DNA from 4 places in the Xenorhabdus santafensis genome. Region 1 is predicted to be linked to each of the others. Evidence: predicted binding sites of a transcription regulator. Region 1 holds the regulator's gene; each other region holds the start of a gene.
What was found. The regulator Fur, encoded in region 1, represses iron uptake genes when iron is present. The targets are predictions, from matches to a motif close to ATAATAATGAGAACNACTATCAA.
Positions count from the first base shown of each region.

Region 2: ftnA (non-heme ferritin) is a predicted target of Fur. The motif match lies at 2,939-2,961, and genes of this name have one in related genera.
Region 3: FE392_RS13555 (TonB-dependent siderophore receptor) is a predicted target of Fur. The motif match lies at 1,825-1,847, and genes of this name have one in related genera.
Region 4: sodA (superoxide dismutase [Mn]) is a predicted target of Fur. The motif match lies at 1,673-1,695, and genes of this name have one in related genera.

Region 1 is NZ_VCDN01000078.1:13,015-17,758, reverse strand. Features, by position in the region: gene FE392_RS16745 (efflux RND transporter permease subunit) at 1-492, shown strand, start outside; gene FE392_RS16740 (TetR/AcrR family transcriptional regulator) at 511-1,101, shown strand; gene ybfE (LexA regulated protein) at 1,206-1,496, shown strand; gene fldA (flavodoxin FldA) at 1,671-2,204, shown strand; gene fur (ferric iron uptake transcriptional regulator) at 2,378-2,824, shown strand; gene FE392_RS16720 (beta-N-acetylhexosaminidase) at 2,968-4,744, opposite strand, start outside.
Region 2 is NZ_VCDN01000046.1:58,873-63,616, reverse strand. Features, by position in the region: gene FE392_RS12500 (YebY family protein) at 187-540, opposite strand; gene copD (copper homeostasis membrane protein CopD) at 678-1,613, opposite strand; gene copC (copper homeostasis periplasmic binding protein CopC) at 1,613-1,999, opposite strand; gene ftnA (non-heme ferritin) at 2,223-2,735, opposite strand; gene FE392_RS12480 (DNA polymerase III subunit theta) at 3,064-3,294, shown strand; gene pip (prolyl aminopeptidase) at 3,378-4,331, opposite strand; gene yebF (protein YebF) at 4,410-4,744, opposite strand, start outside.
Region 3 is NZ_VCDN01000050.1:15,122-19,865, forward strand. Features, by position in the region: gene fhuB (Fe(3+)-hydroxamate ABC transporter permease FhuB) at 1-24, opposite strand, end outside; gene fhuD (Fe(3+)-hydroxamate ABC transporter substrate-binding protein FhuD) at 21-932, opposite strand; gene fhuC (Fe3+-hydroxamate ABC transporter ATP-binding protein FhuC) at 932-1,729, opposite strand; gene FE392_RS13555 (TonB-dependent siderophore receptor) at 1,933-4,146, shown strand; gene FE392_RS13560 (TrkH family potassium uptake protein) at 4,231-4,744, opposite strand, start outside.
Region 4 is NZ_VCDN01000027.1:2,943-7,686, forward strand. Features, by position in the region: gene acs (acetate--CoA ligase) at 1-1,395, opposite strand, end outside; gene sodA (superoxide dismutase [Mn]) at 1,768-2,394, shown strand; gene FE392_RS08175 (Exc2 family lipoprotein) at 2,517-2,930, shown strand; gene yiiM (6-hydroxyaminopurine reductase) at 3,045-3,716, shown strand; gene FE392_RS08185 (glycosyltransferase) at 3,896-4,744, shown strand, end outside.

The sequences.
Region 1 (4,744 bases):
CTGTTCAAAGATTTTTTACAGCCGCTGACGATTTTAATCGCCCTGCCCTTTGCCATTGGTGGTGCTATCATCGCTTTGCTTCTCTATAATGCCGCAATTGATATGCCTGTTATTATCGGCCTATTGATGCTGATGGGAATTGTAACCAAAAACTCTATCTTATTAGTTGAATTTATCCTCGAAAGAGCCCGTTCTGGTATGCCACGGAATGAAGCGATTATTCAGGCTGGCAGAGAACGAGTCAGGCCGATTATCATGACAACGATTGCTATGATTGCAGGGATGATCCCTCTCGTCTTAACCAGCGGGGCAGATGCCAGTTTCCGGGCACCTATGGCGATTGCGGTGATTGGTGGCCTGCTGAGTTCAACATTGCTGAGTTTACTGTTTGTCCCCGTTATTTATAGTTATATGGATGATTTTAAAAATTTTATGACTCCATATCTTAGAAAATTGTCATCGGTAACGAAGGACGATCTCGATTATCACTGACAAGCAGAGGAAGATAAGGTGAAAAAACTAACGGAAAAACAGAAAGCCAAACGCAAACATATTCTTGATGCGGCTATATCCTGTTTCATCGAAAAAGGGTTCCATGCAACGTCGACCGCAGAAATTTGCAAGGCGGCTGGCATGAGCCCCGGGAATTTGTTTCACTATTACCCGACCAAAAATGCCATTATCGAAGCTATTGCAGAAGAAGATTATCAGGACTATGACCAAATTTTGTCTGATTGCACTGATGAAAACTCATTCATTGCTACAATAGAAAAAATCATGGCAGAGCTGCTCCGCTTTACTGATACACCCGGCTATGCCCGTCTCGGTATCGAAATTATTGCTGAAGCTGGCCGCAATCCCAACGTCTATAAGATTTTTATCGAAAACGATAGAAAAATCAGGGAACGCTTAGCCTCGTTAATTCGCCAAGGTATTGAAGCAGGGGAAATTAATCGGCAAATTAATGCGGAACAGGCCGCCTCTTGGATAATGACCACCATTGATGGAACTATCGGCAGAAAAGGGATGGAATCGGATTATGAATGGGCAGGAAATTTTGAATTTCTGACCAGCATGGTACGCAAGGCATTGGCACCGTAATTGCCGATTCCGATAATCTCTCCCATCAACCAGTAGCGACACGCGCCCAGCTAAGGTATTATTGCCCGCTATATTTTGGTACACGCCCTTTATCAATTGAATTTATGGCAAAAGAACAAACTGATCGCACCACACTGGATTTGTTCGCAGATGAACGCAGGCCAGGGCGACCTAAAACAAACCCGCTGTCCAGAGATGAACAGCTTAGGATCAATAAGCGCAACCAGTTGCGACGAGATAAAGTCAAGGGATTGCGTCGAGTGGAACTCAAGCTCAACGAAGACGCCGTTGATGCACTGAATCATCTGGCGAAACAGCGTAATATCAGCCGCAGCGAGCTGATTGAACAAATGCTGTTAGCCCAACTGGCAGAAGAAAACCACCTTGCCGATTAACGGCTTTTACTCAACAACAATGAAGCTACGCACCACACAAATCTGACAGATTTGTCATGGATGTTTGGTCAAAATAGCGCTTTTGGTTTTATAAAAACTGACATTTTTCCTGCTGATTTCAGCGCGATGTGTACAAATTAAATACACATAGAAAACAAGAGGTTAACCCATTTTATGGCAATAATAGGTATATTCTTCGGCAGCGATACCGGCAACACAGAGAACATCGCTAAAATGATCCAAGAAAAATTGGGCGGTGCTGATGTTGCTGAAGTTCACGATATTGCCAAAAGTAGCAAAGAAGATATAGAAGCCTTTGATATTTTGCTACTTGGCATCCCAACTTGGTATTACGGCGAAGCTCAGTGTGATTGGGATGATTTTTTCCCAACACTGGAAGAGATCAACTTTGAAGGAAAACTGGTTGCCCTGTTCGGCTGTGGTGATCAGGAAGACTATGCAGAGTATTTTTGTGATGCCATGGGCACTATTCGCGATATTATTGAGCCTAAAGGTGCTATTATTGTGGGTCACTGGTCGACAGAAGGATATCATTTTGAAGCCTCGAAAGGGATGGCTGATGACAACCACTTTATCGGTTTGGCCATTGATGAAGATCGTCAGCCAGAATTAACTGATGAGCGCGTTGACGTCTGGGTTCAACAAATCAAGACTGAAATGAGCCTATCAGAAATTCTGGGAGCATAAGTTCCCGCCGCAAGATATTTTCTTGCATAATGTGTCATGATAGCAGAACTGGCATGGTTTTCATTTTGGATATCCATGCCTATAATCAACAACGTGAAACAGAATCATGATTCCCTCACGATACCTCTAAGTATCACAAGTTCACTTAACTCAAGTTACAGGACTGAATCCGCATGACCGACAACAATAAAGCATTGAAAAATGCTGGACTTAAAGTAACTCTTCCGCGGTTGAAGATTCTGGAAGTGTTACAGGACCCAGAATGCCATCATGTCAGTGCGGAGGATCTCTACAAAAAACTGATTGATATCGGTGAAGAGATTGGCCTCGCCACTGTCTATCGCGTGTTGAATCAGTTCGATGATGCCGGCATTGTCACACGCCATAATTTTGAAGGCGGTAAATCGGTTTTTGAACTAACTCAACAACATCACCATGACCATCTGATTTGTCTCGATTGTGGTAAAGTCATTGAATTTAATGACGAATTTATTGAAGAACGTCAGAAAAACATCGCTGAACGTTATGGGATTAAGCTTTCAAACCATAGCCTCTATTTATATGGTCACTGCGCTGTTGGTGATTGCCGCAAAGATAATGCACTGCATGATGAGAATTAATAAGAAGCAAGCACAATAAAAACTGATTGAATTTAAAGAATTAATTGAAATTGTTAGTTTTTGCTGTTTGATTTAATTTGAATAAGCTACTGCCGATTAGCCCAAGCTAATCGGCAGGTTGCTTAAAGCGCAGGATGTTTACTTCATCTAACTGATTTGACTTCATCTATCCGGCTGAAACGCTTGCCATCGCTGCTGACAGAACGGATTTTCACCTGTCCGCTGACTGAAGGTCTTTGCCTATCATTGTAAATTTGCCATGTTTTACCATCATCCAGAGAATATTGAATAGCGATTCCCGGCAGTGCAATGTTGGCTTCAAATATTCCATCAATAATTCTGCCACCCGGCACCGGCAGACGATATGAAACCCCCGCCTTATCCAATTTTGCCAGTTCATTTTGCCCCATCAGGTTGGCAAAACGTTGCCAGTCGTGATGAAGTGCGCTGATATCAACATAACGCGTTATCCCTCCCTTATATTCCCTGCCCTGCTGATATGTAAGCTCCCAGCCCGCCCGATGCCATGCCCGCTCCGCCAGCGGCAGTAAGCGCGGATAAATCATATATTCCATCTGCTCATCTGTTCTTACTGTTTCGCTCCATGATTGCCCCGACATTCCATAAGCCCCCGGCCAGTGTTTATTACTGTCAGTATTGAAGCGATTACCATCGCGATCTACCGAGGTTTCCGCATTTTGTGGCATGTTGTTTGGCGCAAAACTGAAAACTTTCTCTTCGTCATTAAACCGAGTAGCCCAATAATAACCACGCTCTTTCGGGTTAACTTCATACGGCATATCGAGATAAACATAATCAGGGCTGGAAACAACAACCCGATAACCTTTATTCGCCCAATCATTTACCGAGCCATAACCTCCCCAATAGAGCGTGTCCCAGAAGTTGACCGCTACGTGCTTGGTGGCAAAATCTTTTGCTGATTTGGCGTGTTTCAACCCATCCTGCCATGCCTGCATCGTATCAATGCCATGCGATCTGACGATTTTGCTGACTTCAATGGCAAAATAACTGGCAAGCTCATCAACATCTTTGATGACACCTTGAGCAATCATCTTTTGACAAGCCTGAGATTTTGCCCAAGGTTTATCTTCAATTTTTTGGTCAATAATACCTTTATGAGGCACAATTGGCCCATCTTTATCCTGATATCCCGCCCCCAGACGGATGTTTTTTGCTTCATCGCCACCAAAATGCCAAGTATTCAATGGCAATCCGGCTTCTTTGTGCATGGAAAAAATTTCACCGATCACCTTGTCGATAAATCGCTTGGAAGAATCCATGCATGGATTAAGGTAGCTTCGGCGATCATAGAACTGCACAGACGTCGTATTTGAGGTGTCAGTCGGATCAAGCAAGCGGTATTCGTTAGCTTCCTGCTCCTTTCCCTGAGCCATCAATTTGTTATAACGCGCTTCCATCGATACCACTGCGGCACGGGCATGGGCAGGTATGTCAATCTCCGGAATAACTTCTATCTGCCGGGCTTTGGCATAGTTCAAAATATCAATATAATCCTGACGGCTAAAATAACCGCTGCCCATGTTATTGTTATCCGGCCCTGAACCCAATTGCGGCAGCAGGCACCAAGTTTCACTCAAATCATGGCAACGTTGACTGCCAACGTCAGTCAATTCCGGCAAATCAGGGATCTCCAGGCGCCAGCCTTCATCATCACTTAAATGGAAGTGAAATTTGTTCAGCTTATAGTTGGACATTTGATCAAGCAGGCGCAAGACCGCTTCTTTACTGTGGAAATTACGGCCAACATCTAAAAATACGCCACGATATTCAAATCTTGGTGCGTCTTTTGCCATTAATGTCGCGATTTTTGGGGTGCCATTAGCAGGGAGTAAAGAAAGCAAAGATTGCAGGCCATAGAAGACACCGGACTGATCAAAC
Region 2 (4,744 bases), on a different contig from region 1:
CTCGGCCTAGGGAAAATTGGCCCTCTTAGGAGAGCCTTGTGCTAAAAGTTTCCATTGAGACGTAGGACAACTTACCACTTAAAGAGTAGTTGACAGGCCATTATTTACCAAATTTATACTTCCAGGCGTTTTCATTACTGTCAGATAAACCCGACCACCAATTATGTTAACTGCATTGATTTGTCACTACTTTTGATTATCTGAATGGTCGCATAAAGCCGATGCGGCTTTCTGAAACGGTTCAATGCTCATCTTTTTATTCGGTTGTGCCGGATCGTCAAGGAGGATCGTATCTAATGAAGTCGCAATAACTTTATTAGATTTCATCAGTTGTGTTGCCCGCTCATTCAACGGATACTGCATCAAGGTGCTGGGATTTATTACAAACAACGCTCCACCCATACGGCAATCAAGCATAACTTCCTCACGGGTAAATGCCCATTCTTTGCCAAATTGTAGCTTACTGACCGTTTGTATTGGTGCTGCTACTCCCTGAAAGGAAAGCAGAAAAAAAGGTAAAGCCCAAATAACTCGTTTCATTATTATTTCCCAAATAGTCACATCTTATGATCTATCGTTAATTTTATCGCTGATATATTTTACAAATCACAGCCTTATTGGCTGTGATTTGATACCCATTAGGATAAATAGTCAGGTTCATGCTAATCATACAGGGATCATGCAGGAGGTTGCATAGCAAAAATCGCTACACATAATAATGCACATGTTCCTAAGAGGATCTCCAGCCAACTGTTGATTATTAACAATTGATAGCTTCCTTTCTGCCTGAGCTTAGGGACTAGGATGTAACGATTAATCAATGCCAAAAGTACCATACCCGCGACTAAAACTATCTTAAGCCATAGCATTGATTGATACTCAGACAAGGAACGACTGAATGTAGGCCAACCCGGAATTAAGATGACACTGCTCATAATGCCTGTTGCTATCACCAAAAAAACAGCAAAATGGCCGTAAAGGGAAAATTTTTTCATCGCTGAGATGCTGTCTGAGTATAGGTCAACTGTATTTTGATCGACTGTATTGCAAGCAACTTCAGTTGGTATCTTTTTCAAACGCAAGAATTGCAGGCACAACAAAAACGGCCATAACCCACCAAACCAATACCCTGCACTCAATAAATGAATCACCTGACTTGCTTGAAGTAATAGCCCTATGTTGCCCTCATACATGGCTGCATGACCAATAAATGCATGGCTGGACAATAAAATGGCCGAACAACCCAGTAATAGGATATTCCTGAGGTTTGCATTGGAAAGATACAATCCGCCAACAGCAAGTATTGCAACCAACAATTGCCATTGCCAAACTTTTCCGAACGAGGTGCTCAACACGGCTAACCAGATTTCCGGCATATAAACATCATGCCAGCCATCCCCCATTAACCCAGCTTGGGTAACAAACCACACCACTGAGGTTATCAGAGCCAATACCGTGCTGATCAAAATTCCAGTTTTTAGCCGTTCTCTCATCAAAGTCGCAAAAGGGCCTGAAACTAGCATGACACTAAATAAGCTGAGGCCAAACATCAGCATAGCAACAATAAAATGAGAAAAACGGCAAAATACGTATAACGCCTCTAGAGAGATCATTATTTTACAATAAAGCTATAAACACCTTTTGTTTTATGACCATCGACTGAGAGCACACTCCAATCGACGCTATATTCACCCGCAGTAAGTTTACCTTCAACTGGCAGAATTAATTTGGTTTTGGTTTCCGGATCCAGTTCCAATTTACCTGTTTTAACCACTGCTTTTTCTGGGCCAATCAATTTTACCTTGCTGAATCCCAGCTCAATGCGCTCTGAAAAGCTCAGAGTTATAGCTTGTGGAGCAGCTTCAACCGTCGTGTTTTCCGCCGGAGTTTGATCTTTCAAATGAGCATGAGCCAGAGCTTGCTGACAAGACATGCCGACAAACAAAACCACCAAAGCGGACAATTTGGCCCAAGATGAACGGATGTTGAGAATAGACATAATAGATAACCCTTTAATATGTAGATGTATTTCTTACACTTAAGCAGGGATTCTATATCAAAAAATCAGTTTAATCTGCGTTCATTGATGGACAATGTCTTGACCTGTGAAGCACTACGCAAAAATGAGGGGGAAAATGAAAAGAACCGTAATTCTTGCTTCAACAATGAGCGAAAAAACAAGAATTACGCTGAGAAACCGTTCAAATTAGCTTAATTTTTTATCATTGTCCGGCATATGTAGGTGCTGTAGATAAATTTTTCAAATCTTTATCAAGCAAGAAGAGAGCCTTACCGCTTTCGCCCACCATATCCAGTTTATCCAGAATGGATTTAAACAATTTTTCTTCTTCGTGCTGCTCAGCAACATACCATTGCAAGAAATTAAACGTAGAGTAATCCTGCGTCATCATTGCAACATGAGCCAGCTTATTGATCTCTTCTGTGATCAATTTTTCATGTTCATAAGTTTGATTGAACACATCAGCAATAGAATTGAATTCAACAGGAGGAGCTTGAATTGCACCCAGTATAGGCATTGAGCCAGTGTCACCCAAATAATCAAATAAGCGATGCATGTGCTGCATTTCTTCTTGAGAATGCGCTTTTAAAAAAGCTGCTGCACCTTCATACCCTTTGTCACTGCACCATGCACTCATTTGCAGATATAAATTCGCAGAGTAGAATTCCAGATTCAATTGCTCATTTAATTTTTTAATCATTTCTTGTTTTAACATTAGCCGTTCCTCCCGATAATTCATTAAGGTTTTAGATATTATGCCAATTAAAAACCCATAAGACAAAAATAAAATTAAATAAAATAATTTATTTAAAATCAATATATTAAGACCATATCAAATAAGAATAAATATCATTAAATATAACGAAATAAGAATCAATTTTATTTAATTAAGTTTCTACTTAAAAAATAAATTCTTTAATAAAAATGAGAATGGATATTATTTATTTTCATCATTTCTTTTAAAACGCTTTAAACTACTTGCTAAAAAAAAGATAGTTGATTAGTTTTCACTGTCAAGAGATCAGTTTGCAAAGAGAATTACCATGGGATATAACTTAGCCGAATTACCTAAAGATGAAATGGATAAAATCAATGTTGATTTAGCAGCGTCCGGCGTTGCTTTTAAAGAACGCTATAACATGCCAGTTATTCCCGATGCTGTTGAGAAATCGCAATTACCGCATCTGAGAGAGTACTTCCAGCAGCGCTTGCATTACTACCGTCAACAATCGAGGTTAATGTCACGTTTGCCTTATGAGCCAAGAAGTCGCTAAGAAGTATGCAAATAGAAGATTACGACGGGTTTAAAATGGCATGAAATGAAAAATAACCACCGCAAATTGGGTGGTTATCTCAACTATTTACCAATAAATTTATCCGTTGCCTTAATTAACTGATGCAAAATGCCAGCTTCGTCAGATGAATGGCCTGCACCTTCAACAATGTGCAATTCAGCTTCCGGCAATGCTTTTGCAAGTTCCCATGCATTTTGTACCTGACACGCCATATCATAGCGCCCATGTATAATTATGGTGGGGATATGGCGGATGACCTCAATATTGTCCAACAATTGTTGGTTTTCATCCATGAAACCGTTATTAATAAAATAATGATTTTCAATGCGTGCAAATGCCAAAGCAAACATATCTTCTGTAAATGAGTCGGCATGTTCAGAAGGCAGCAACGTTACCGTTTCGCCTTCCCAGAGGCTCCATAAACGCGCCGCTTCCAACTGTACCTGCATATCATCACTTGTCAGCTTCTTATGGTAAGACGCTATCACATCTGTGCGTTCTTCTTCGGTTAAGATGGATAGTGTACGCTCCCATTTTTCAGGGAAAAAACGGGATGCCCCTTCCTGAAAATACCAATGCAACTCTTGTGGACGGAATAGAAAAATGCCCCTCAGCACTAATTCTGAAACACGTTCTGGATGTTTTTCAGCATAAGCCAAGGACAGCGTAGAGCCCCACGAACCACCAAAAACCAGCCACTTCTCAACCCCCATCAAGTTCCGCAACCGTTCAATGTCATCGACTAAATGCCAGGTTGTGTTGTTATCCAGACTGGCGTGAGGCTTAGAACGGCCACAGCCCCGCTGATCAAACAACATAATGTGATAATGTTCAGGATCGAATAATTGCCGATGATAACTTGAAATACCGCCACCGGGGCCTCCGTGGAGAAATACTGCGGGCTTGCCTTTCGGATTACCACACAATTCCCAATAAATCTGGTGTCCATCTCCTGTATCTAAATACCCTGTTCGATACGCGCCATAAGCGGGATATAGTTTCCGTAGTTCCGTCATAAAGCCCTCTCACTGTTTAAACAAGACGGGATACATTCCAGTATCCCGCTCATATTTAAAAATAGTATGACAAGCTATTTACTTCACTTCACTATAACTAATTGTTTCTTTTTTACAATCGACCTTAACACTATAACTTTTGTCTTTTTTGGAACCCCGGACGATAAGTGGGATCTGCAATGCGTTTTCATCACCAGTAATATCGTTGACATTTACCCATGCAATTGGTTTTGAGGTACCTAATTGCTTTCTGTCAGTATTCCAATGAGTTATGCGATTTTGTAAAAAGTCTTGCTTAACCTGTGCGGCAACTTGCTCTTTAGTCAAATTTCCACAAGAAACAAACTTTGCCACTCTTTCATTTTCGGCGGCTGCCGCAGTAAATGAGACAGAAAACAGAATCCCTGCGCCTA
Region 3 (4,744 bases), on a different contig from region 1:
AAGTACCGTCCACAAACACTTCATGCCCGCTTCTCCAACGCTGACGTCAATAATTCACTAAAGCGCATGGCTGACAGCGTAGCACCATAAAACCACACGGCAGGTTGAATGCTGATCGGGTAACGTTTTACAAACGGCAGTGCTCTCCATAATGGAGTTTGCTGTACACGAGTGAACAGTGCGTCATTTCCATGACTGAAAAAGATAGCCTTGGCATCTTGAATAGCGGCTAGTTGCTCGATATTCACCACCTGACTTCCCCAAGCATTTGTTTTTCCTTTCCAGGCATTTTGCAAGCCCAGATTATCGAGGACATCCTTGAACAGGCTACCGTCGCCAAAAACCATCGCATGGTCTTTATCCAACAAAGTAAATAATAAAATAGGTACATCATGCCAAATGTGCAGCCGCTGCCGGCATTGTTCCATCTGCCTATGATAGTGTTGCACATGTTGGGCATATTGGTGATGAAGCTCGAGTCGCTCAGCAAGCTGTTGCAATGAATGCCATGCTTCAGCTAATGGAGTTCGGGTTTTGCTTGTGAAACTGAACCCCATTATTGGCGCAATTGTCGTCATTTTCGCCACTGCAGGGCCATAATTTTGTGAGTAAAGGATCAGGGAAGGTGATAATTGCTGCAACAATTCCATATTAGGCTCAGTGCGCGTCCCCAAATCGATTACTTGGGGCGATAATTCAGGCTCCCGTACCCACAAGTTATAATTACGAATATCAGCCACAGCCAACGGCATAATTCCCAGAGCAGTCAGTAGCTCTACTGGCAGCCATTCCAATACAGCAATGCGTTGGCTATCAGGATGGGTAACATACGGGGAAGTCACCGAACGGGCCAGCGATGGCATCCATAACGGAGAAAGGGCCAGCGTTGTAAGTAAACGACGGCGGCCAAAATTAGGGTTAAATTTATTCATCAGTAGACAAAACTTACCGGAGCTCCACCAGCAGGATGAGGCAAAATCCCCATCTCTATTCCATATATTTTTTCTAATACATGCTCTTGCATTATTTCTTGGGGGGTTCCCTGAGCTATCAGTTCTCCGCCCCGTAAAGCCACCAAATGATCACAATAGCGCGCAGCCATATTGATATCATGCAGGACTGCAATCACCGTCAACCCCTTTTCACGGCTCAAGCGTTGGATCAGGGCCAGCACTTCAACTTGATGTGCTATATCCAGTGCTGAAGTAGGTTCATCGAGCAACAGGCAGCGGCTGTTCTGGGCGACGGTCATTGCAAGCCATGCACGTTGGCGTTCCCCGCCCGACAAACTATCAACCAGCCGATTAGCCAAGGAGCTCAAGTCCACCAGCGCTATTGCCTCTTCGACATGACGACGATCCTCAGAGCTAAACCGCCCCAAAGCCCCATGCCAAGGATACCGACCGACAGCAACCAATTCACGCACAGTCATCCCTTCTGCTGGCGGCAATTGCTGTGGCAAATAAGCAACTTCACGTGCAAACGCTTTATTGTTCCACTGTGCTATCGGCTGTTCTGCCAGTTGTATTGTGCCTTCACTTGGCGGCTGATGGCGCCCCAGCATTTTCAATAATGTCGATTTGCCTGAGCCATTATGACCAATTAACCCCGTAACCAGACCTGAAGTGAATGCCAATGAGAGATCACTGAGTAGCCGTCGGCCTGAAACAGCAAAACTAACTCGTTGCAAAACAAAATTAGAAGTTGGGGATGAAATACTTTCAATCAAACCTAATTACCTCTGGATAAAGGTTACGATTACTGCGTTGAATTGTAGACATAATACACAAAATGCTTTACACAACAAAACAAATGAATATCATCTTAATAATTATTATTAATAGCATTTAATTCTTTGTTTTCAGAATGAAATCATTGCAACATTGATAATGATTCTGAAATTAATTCATTTATTCAATACGAAGGCAATCAATGATAAAGCGCAGTTCTTTTTGGATTATTTCGCCCTGTTTGTCTGTTATTTTGGCCCCATCTGTTTCAGCAACAGAATTAAAAAAAGAAAGTGATAAAGAAGATCGCATTGTTGTTTCTTCCAGCCGTACTCACCGCAGCATTCCCCAAATGGCGCAAACAACTTGGGTAATTGAGAAGAGTGATATTGAGCAGCAAATGGATGGGGGCAAAGAATTCAAAGATATTCTGGCCCAATTAATTCCGGGCATGGATGTCAGCAGCCAAGGCCGAACTAATCATGGAATGAATATTCGTGGCCGATCAATTGCTGTCATGATTGATGGCGTGCGTTTAAATTCTTCCCGTTCCGATAGCCGGCAATTAGATTCTATCGACCCATTCAATATTGACCATATTGAAGTCATATCTGGCGCGACGTCGCTTTATGGCGGTGGCAGTACGGGGGGATTAATTAATATTGTCACGAAAAAAGGGCAGCAGGAAAAACAAGTTGATCTGCAATTGGGCGGCAAAAGTGGCTTGATAAGCCGCCAAGATCATGATGAAAAAGTAGCCGCAGCCATTAGTGGCGGTACTGATCATATACATGGTCGCCTTTCCGCCTCTTACCAACGTTACGGTGGCTGGTTTGATGGCAAAAAGAATGAAGTTTTAATCGATAATACTCAAACAGGCCTGCAATATTCCGATCGGCTTGATGTCATGGGAACCGGGCAACTTACCATTGATGAACACCAGCAATTACAGTTAATAACGCAATATTACCGGAGTAAGGCTGACGGCAAGCATGGCATCTATCTCGGTCAAGATTTTGCCGCTGTCACCGGCAAAGCGGCGGCTTATAATGCCAGTGGATTAGATTCAGATCGCATTCCCGGTACTGAACGCCATTTGGTAAGCCTGCAATATTCCAATACCGATTTTTTAGGGCAGGATTTAGTTGCCCAGACTTTTTATCGTGATGAGTCTTTTGCTTTTTATCCATTTCCAACCCTTACAAAGGGTAAAGTCAACAGTATCAGTTCATCAGAGCAAAAAACCCAATTTTACGGTGGAAAATTCACACTCAATAGCCAACCTATTGAAAATTTGTCATTAACATACGGATTTGATGCTGAGCATGAAAAATTCAGTGCAAATCAGCAATTCTTTAATTTAGATACCGCACGAAAATCCGGCGGGATGAAATTAAAAAATAACTATAATGTTGGCCGATATCCGGGGTTCACGATTACCAACTTGGCTCCTTTTTTACAAACGAGCTACGATATCAATTCAATATTTACCATCAACGGCGGCATTCGCTATCAATATACGCAGAACAAAATCGATGATTTTATCGCGTATAAACAGCAGCAGGCGATTGCGGAGAAAGAGGCAAAATCCGCAGATACCATCCCCGGCGGCACAACGAGCTACAATAACTACCTGTTCAATGCGGGAATACTCGCTAACCTAGCTAAAAACCAACAAGTATGGTTTAACTTTTCTCAAGGGTTTGAACTGCCTGACTTAGGCAAATACTACGGTTCGGGTGATTACGGTAAACCAGTGAACGGGCACTATCCGTTAAGAAACAGCGTCAATGTCAATGATTCCAAATTAAGGGGCATTAAAGTCAATTCATATGAATTGGGATGGCGTTATAACGGAGATAATCTGCATACACAAATCGCGACTTATTATTCTCTGTCGGATATCACAATCGGTGTCAATAAAACAGATATGACTATCATTGTGAACCCCAATAAGCGGCGTATTTATGGTGTGGAAGGTGCCGTAGATTATTTCTTTGACAATAGTGACTGGAAAGTCGGAACCACGTTCAATATTCTCAAATCGGAAACGCAAAAAAGTGGGAGATGGGAAAAGTTGTCGATCACCGATGCCAGCCCATCAAAAATGACCGCTTATGTTGATTGGGCTCCGGATGATTGGGAATTCCGTTTGCAATCACAACAAGCATTTAATGTCTCTGATGACAGCGGTAAAAAGATAGATGGATACAATACCGTTGATTTTCTCGGCACTTACTATTTGCCAGTTGGAAAAATCAACTTCAGTATCGAAAATTTGCTGGATACAAATTACACCACGATTTGGGGGCAACGTGCCCGCGTCTTTTATAGCCCGGGATATGGCGCACCTGAATTATATAGCTACAAGGGTAGAGGAAGAGCATTCGGGCTAAGTTATTCCGTCGCTTTCTAGTTGTGAATCTGGCTGTGAATAGTTATGTGTACCCATTCAATGGGTACACATAACAAGTGAAATAGAGTAATTAAAACAGCGTAACTAAAATCGCCAAAACGCTTTCGAGCACAAAATCAGTATTGGGTAAATTTCCAGCCTTCCCAATAACATAGCCGCACACATCATCCATTTTGCTGCAGCATCAAGCTCACCAAAACCTTGGGCTGTTGCGCCATATCCAATTCCCATATTATTGATACAGGCAGCAACCGTGGCAAATGATGTCACCAAATCATAGCCAAGCAGATTCAATGCCCATATAAAAAAGCAGCTAAAAAAAACATAGAGGAAAAAAAAGCCCCAGACCGATCGCAATACACGTTCTTGAACCGCAGATTGACCTATCTTGATCGTCGAAATGGCATTTGGATGAACGAGTTGATTAATTTCACTGAAACTTTGCTTTGCCAAGATCAAGAAGCGCAATGCTTTGATACCACCACACGTTGATCCCACACAGCCGCCAAAAAAACTGACTGCCAGCAGCATCAAGATAGTATGGGGCGGCCATTGGGCGTAATCCGATGTTGCCAAGCCATTGTCGGTCATCATGGAG
Region 4 (4,744 bases), on a different contig from region 1:
GACAAGGTTGCCTTCATGCTCCCCTTCTAAGATCTCACCAGAATTATCCACTAATGCTGGCCTAATGCCGAAGAATGGCAAAGTTGCGGATCCGGCTTTGAGGTCGGTTGCACCTGGTAATGGTGTAATCATGAACCCGCCGGTTTCAGTTTGCCACCAAGTATCAACAATCGGGCATTTACTGTTACCTATTTTTTTGTAATACCATTCCCATGCTTCTGGGTTGATGGGTTCACCGACAGAGCCCATGATACGCAAGGAGGTTCGTTGTGTGCCTTCTATGGCCTTGTCGCCTTCAGCCATGAGTGCTCTGATGGCCGTTGGCGCCGTATAAAGAATATTGACCTGATGTTTATCGATAATTTGGCAAAGCCTATTTACGTCAGGATAGTTGGGGACACCTTCAAACATCAGCGTTGTTGCACCACAAGAAAGTGGCCCGTATAACAGGTAGCTATGCCCGGTTACCCAACCGACATCAGCCGTGCACCAATAAATCTCCCCAGGATGATAATCAAACGTGTATTTGAACGTTAAAGATGCATAGACCAGATAACCGCCGGTTGTATGCAGGACTCCTTTGGGTTTTCCCGTTGAGCCTGAAGTATAAAGAATGAACAACGGATCTTCAGCATTCATCTCTTCAACGGGGAAATCAGAACTGACATTTTCAGTCAGTTCATGCCACCATAAATCACGCCCGTCATGCCAATTGGGAGTATTACCTGTACGTTTGAAGACAACCACATTAGAAACGCAGGTGGCGGCGGAATTATTTAATGCCTCATCGACATTTTTTTTCAGTGGAATGGTACGGCCTGCGCGTAAGCCTTCATCTGCGGTAATAATAAGTTTGGCATTAGAGTCGATAACCCGGCCAGCAATGGCATCTGGTGAGAAGCCACCAAAAATCACGGAGTGAATAGCTCCGATGCGGGCACAAGCCAACATGGCAACTGCGGTTTCTGGCACCATGGGCATATAGATAGCGACGACATCACCTTTTTTGATCCCCAAATTTTTTAAGACATTGGCGAACTGGCAGACGTCACGGTGCAACTCACGATACGTAACATGGCGGGATTCTGTTGGATTATCCCCTTCCCAGATAATGGCTGTTTGATTGCCACGCTCTTCTAAATGACGATCAAGGCAATTGGCACTTAGATTCAGAGTACCATCTTCAAACCAGCGGATGTTGATGTGCCCGGGATCGAAAGACGTATTTTTGACTCTGGTATAGGGTTTGATCCAATCTACAACCTTACCTTTTTCACCCCAGAAACCGTCAGGATCTTGTAGTGACCATTGGTAATCTTGTAGATATTGTTGTTTGCTTATCAGGGCAGTATCTGCGATATCAGCAGGAATCAGATGCTTGATTATTTGTGTCATATTTTTATCTCCTTGCAATTGTTAATACTATGTCAAAACAAGGTTAACTAAAGTGCAAGTGGAATTTTTGTTTCTTTTTTGCGCGGAAGATCACGCAATAAAGAGAATGAATTTCATGGCATGATCATTTAATGCGGTGTGTTTTTGTGAAATAAAATAACAACAAAAAACTAAATGTTGGATTATAAAACTCAATCAGCTGTTTTTGTTTGGATTTTATATCTGATTTAGTAAGAGTTTAAGATGCATAAGGGAATCCATAGTAATGCTATGGGAATTGATAATTATTTTCATTATCATTCAGTTCACTATAATAAATGGACTGCTCACACGAGGTGAGATTGATACATTTTAAACAATTGGAGATATGACATGAGCTATTCACTGCCTTCTCTGCCTTATGCGTACGATGCCCTAGAGCCTCATTTCGATAAGCAAACGATGGAAATACATCACACCAAACACCATCAAACCTATGTCACTAATACGAATACGGCTCTGGAAGCTTTTCCTGAATTAAATAAACTGGATATTGATTCCCTAATTAAGCAGCTTGATAAACTTCCGGCAGATAAGCGTAATTTTGTTCGCAATAATGCTGGTGGGCATTCAAACCACAGCCTGTTCTGGAAAGGGTTAAAACTGGGAACAGAATTAAAGGGCGATTTGAAAGCCGCTATTGAGCGTGATTTTGGAAGTATTGATAGCTTTAAAGAGAAATTTGAACAGGCGGCTGCAACCCGTTTTGGTTCTGGTTGGGCATGGCTGGTACTGAAAGATGATGGGAAGCTTGCTGTTGTATCAACTGCGAATCAGGATAGCCCATTAATGGGTGAGGAAATTGCGGGTGCTTCCGGTTATCCAATTGTTGGCTTGGATGTATGGGAGCATGCTTATTACCTGAAGTACCAAAACCGCCGTCCTGACTACATCAAGGCATTCTGGCATGTTGTAAATTGGGATGAAGCAACAAAGCGTTATGAAGAAAAAATTAAATAATTAATTTAACAGCTTGTTACTGAAATGCTGGTCATTATCGTGATCGGCATTTTTATTTCTCATTATTTTCTTTATTATTTAGCATCTCTTATCTTTCAAAATAAAAGGTGCAATACAATATAATGAAGAAAAATATAATCATGATAGCAACAACCCTTATAGTATCCTCTCTGATGTTCGGATGTGCCCAGATAAATACGAGTGCTGAACGTAATGCCAGAAATTTTATTTATGCTTCTTATGACGATTTTGATCCTAATTTCTATACGCATAAATACAATAGCACCCAACGTCTCATCCCTTTTTTCGAGCAATTCTGGCAACTGGGCAAAAAAGACAGGGTCTCTGGAATGACGCAGGAAGATGCACAACAACGCGTGCGTTACTTAACCAGTGATGAATTTCTGAATACTATTCCGAAACGATCAACGTTTGCGGGTAAAGTTTACAATGAGAGTGTTACGCCAAAATGGACCAAGGCTATGTCTGAAGCCATATCTGCCTCTTATATGGATGGTTATGAAGGTCGGGAGTAACATTTCCTGCACAGAGAGAAAATGCTCCCTCTGTAACATAAAATAAAAGCGAAACTTGCTGCCTCTATCCTGTCAGAGTAATATTTGTACTCGTCTATTGAGAGGGGAACAGTGATGTATTACCTACAGGCATATAGAGGCAAAATAACTTCTTCTGAAAAATGGGGCGCCAGCGCCATTAATAAATTGTTGGTTAATGGCCTCTTACAGTTGACCTCTCTTGGCCTGGAAGGTGATGAACAGGCAGAGAGCCGTTTTCATGGCGGCCCTGATCGTGCACTTTGCCATTATCCTATGGAACATTATCATTTTTGGAAAAGGCAATTTCCTGAATCAACGGAATTATTATCCCCTCCACTTTTTGGTGAAAACATATCAACTGAAGGAATGACAGAAGAGAATGTTTATATCGGGGATATATACCAGTGGAGTGAAGCCTTGATTCAGGTCACTCAACCACGTTCTCCATGTTATAAACTCAACTTTGTGACAAACGTCCGTGATTTTGCTGCAATTATGCAAAACAGTGGGCGTTGTGGCTGGTTATACCGAGTTATCTCACCAGGTTTGGTCAACGCTGGTGAACCGCTAAAGTTATTAAGTCGCAATAGTGACGTTTCTGTCAAGGAAGCTATTTCCATTGCTTTTCATAGCCCATTTGATGAAGAGCAATATCGTCGCTTAATGGGAGCCGCAGGTTTATCTGCCAGTTGGAATCTAACGATGCAAAAGCGTATATCGGGTGGAAGAATTGAGGACTTCAATCGCCGTTTATTTGGGAAATAATTTAGCTCACAAATGATATACCTTTTACCTTTCAAGTTACTGCATAGTTAACTCACTGGCTACTCCTGCTACCTAGTTATTATTTATGCGAAAGAGAATTTGTCCTGTTTCTTTCGCGTATCGCATTCATTAAGAATGAATCTAATTTAGTAATTATTTTAAAATGTAAAGGTTGGGTTATGAATATTCCAAAAAAAATACATTATTTCTGGGTGGGAAATAATATACCAGAAAAGTTTATGGAAAATATCATAAAAATGAAATTAGCAAATCCTGGTTTTGAAGTTCATTTGTGGACAAATAATAATTCATTATTTTTGAATACATTTAGATCTATGACCAAAAGTTTTGGAGAGATATTTGGATGTGAATTTGATAAAATTAGGTATGGTTCTAATGAGGTGCTCATTAGGAATATAAAGGATGCATTTGAATTACTTAATAAAGATCCATTAATATTAATAGGAGCCGCATTAACTAGTGAACCACAAGAAATAAATTTTTTAATTTTGGAGTCATTATTTTATCGTAATATCCATGGATATTATAAGAATTATGCGCTGGCGAGTGATATAGCACGCCTTGTCATTTTATATGTTGAAGGAGGAATTTATTTAGATGTTGATGTGGAATTGAAATTGAATTCGAAAGACCCTATTTCAGATTTATTAAAAACCACAAAAGCTAAGTTTAAAGATAATTGCGCTCCTTTAGATATTGCTTTTGGTGACATAACAGCGGGTAAAGAACCAACGGGTGCTCTAGAAAATAAAGCGTGGGTATATAATAGTTTTGGTGGAAATGCTATAATTGCAGCCCCACCTAAATCAAAAAAGATATTGGCTCTTTTAAGACTTTCTCAAAAAAAATTCAATATAAATAAAAATTATTATGATTTAAATAAAACTTTAAGGCCATCAAATAAACCAAGAAATATTAATTCGCATTATCCATCAAATCCTATTAATCCAGGCAAGCAGATTCAATTAATAAATCTAGCTGATCCTTCCAAACCCATACAAAATAAA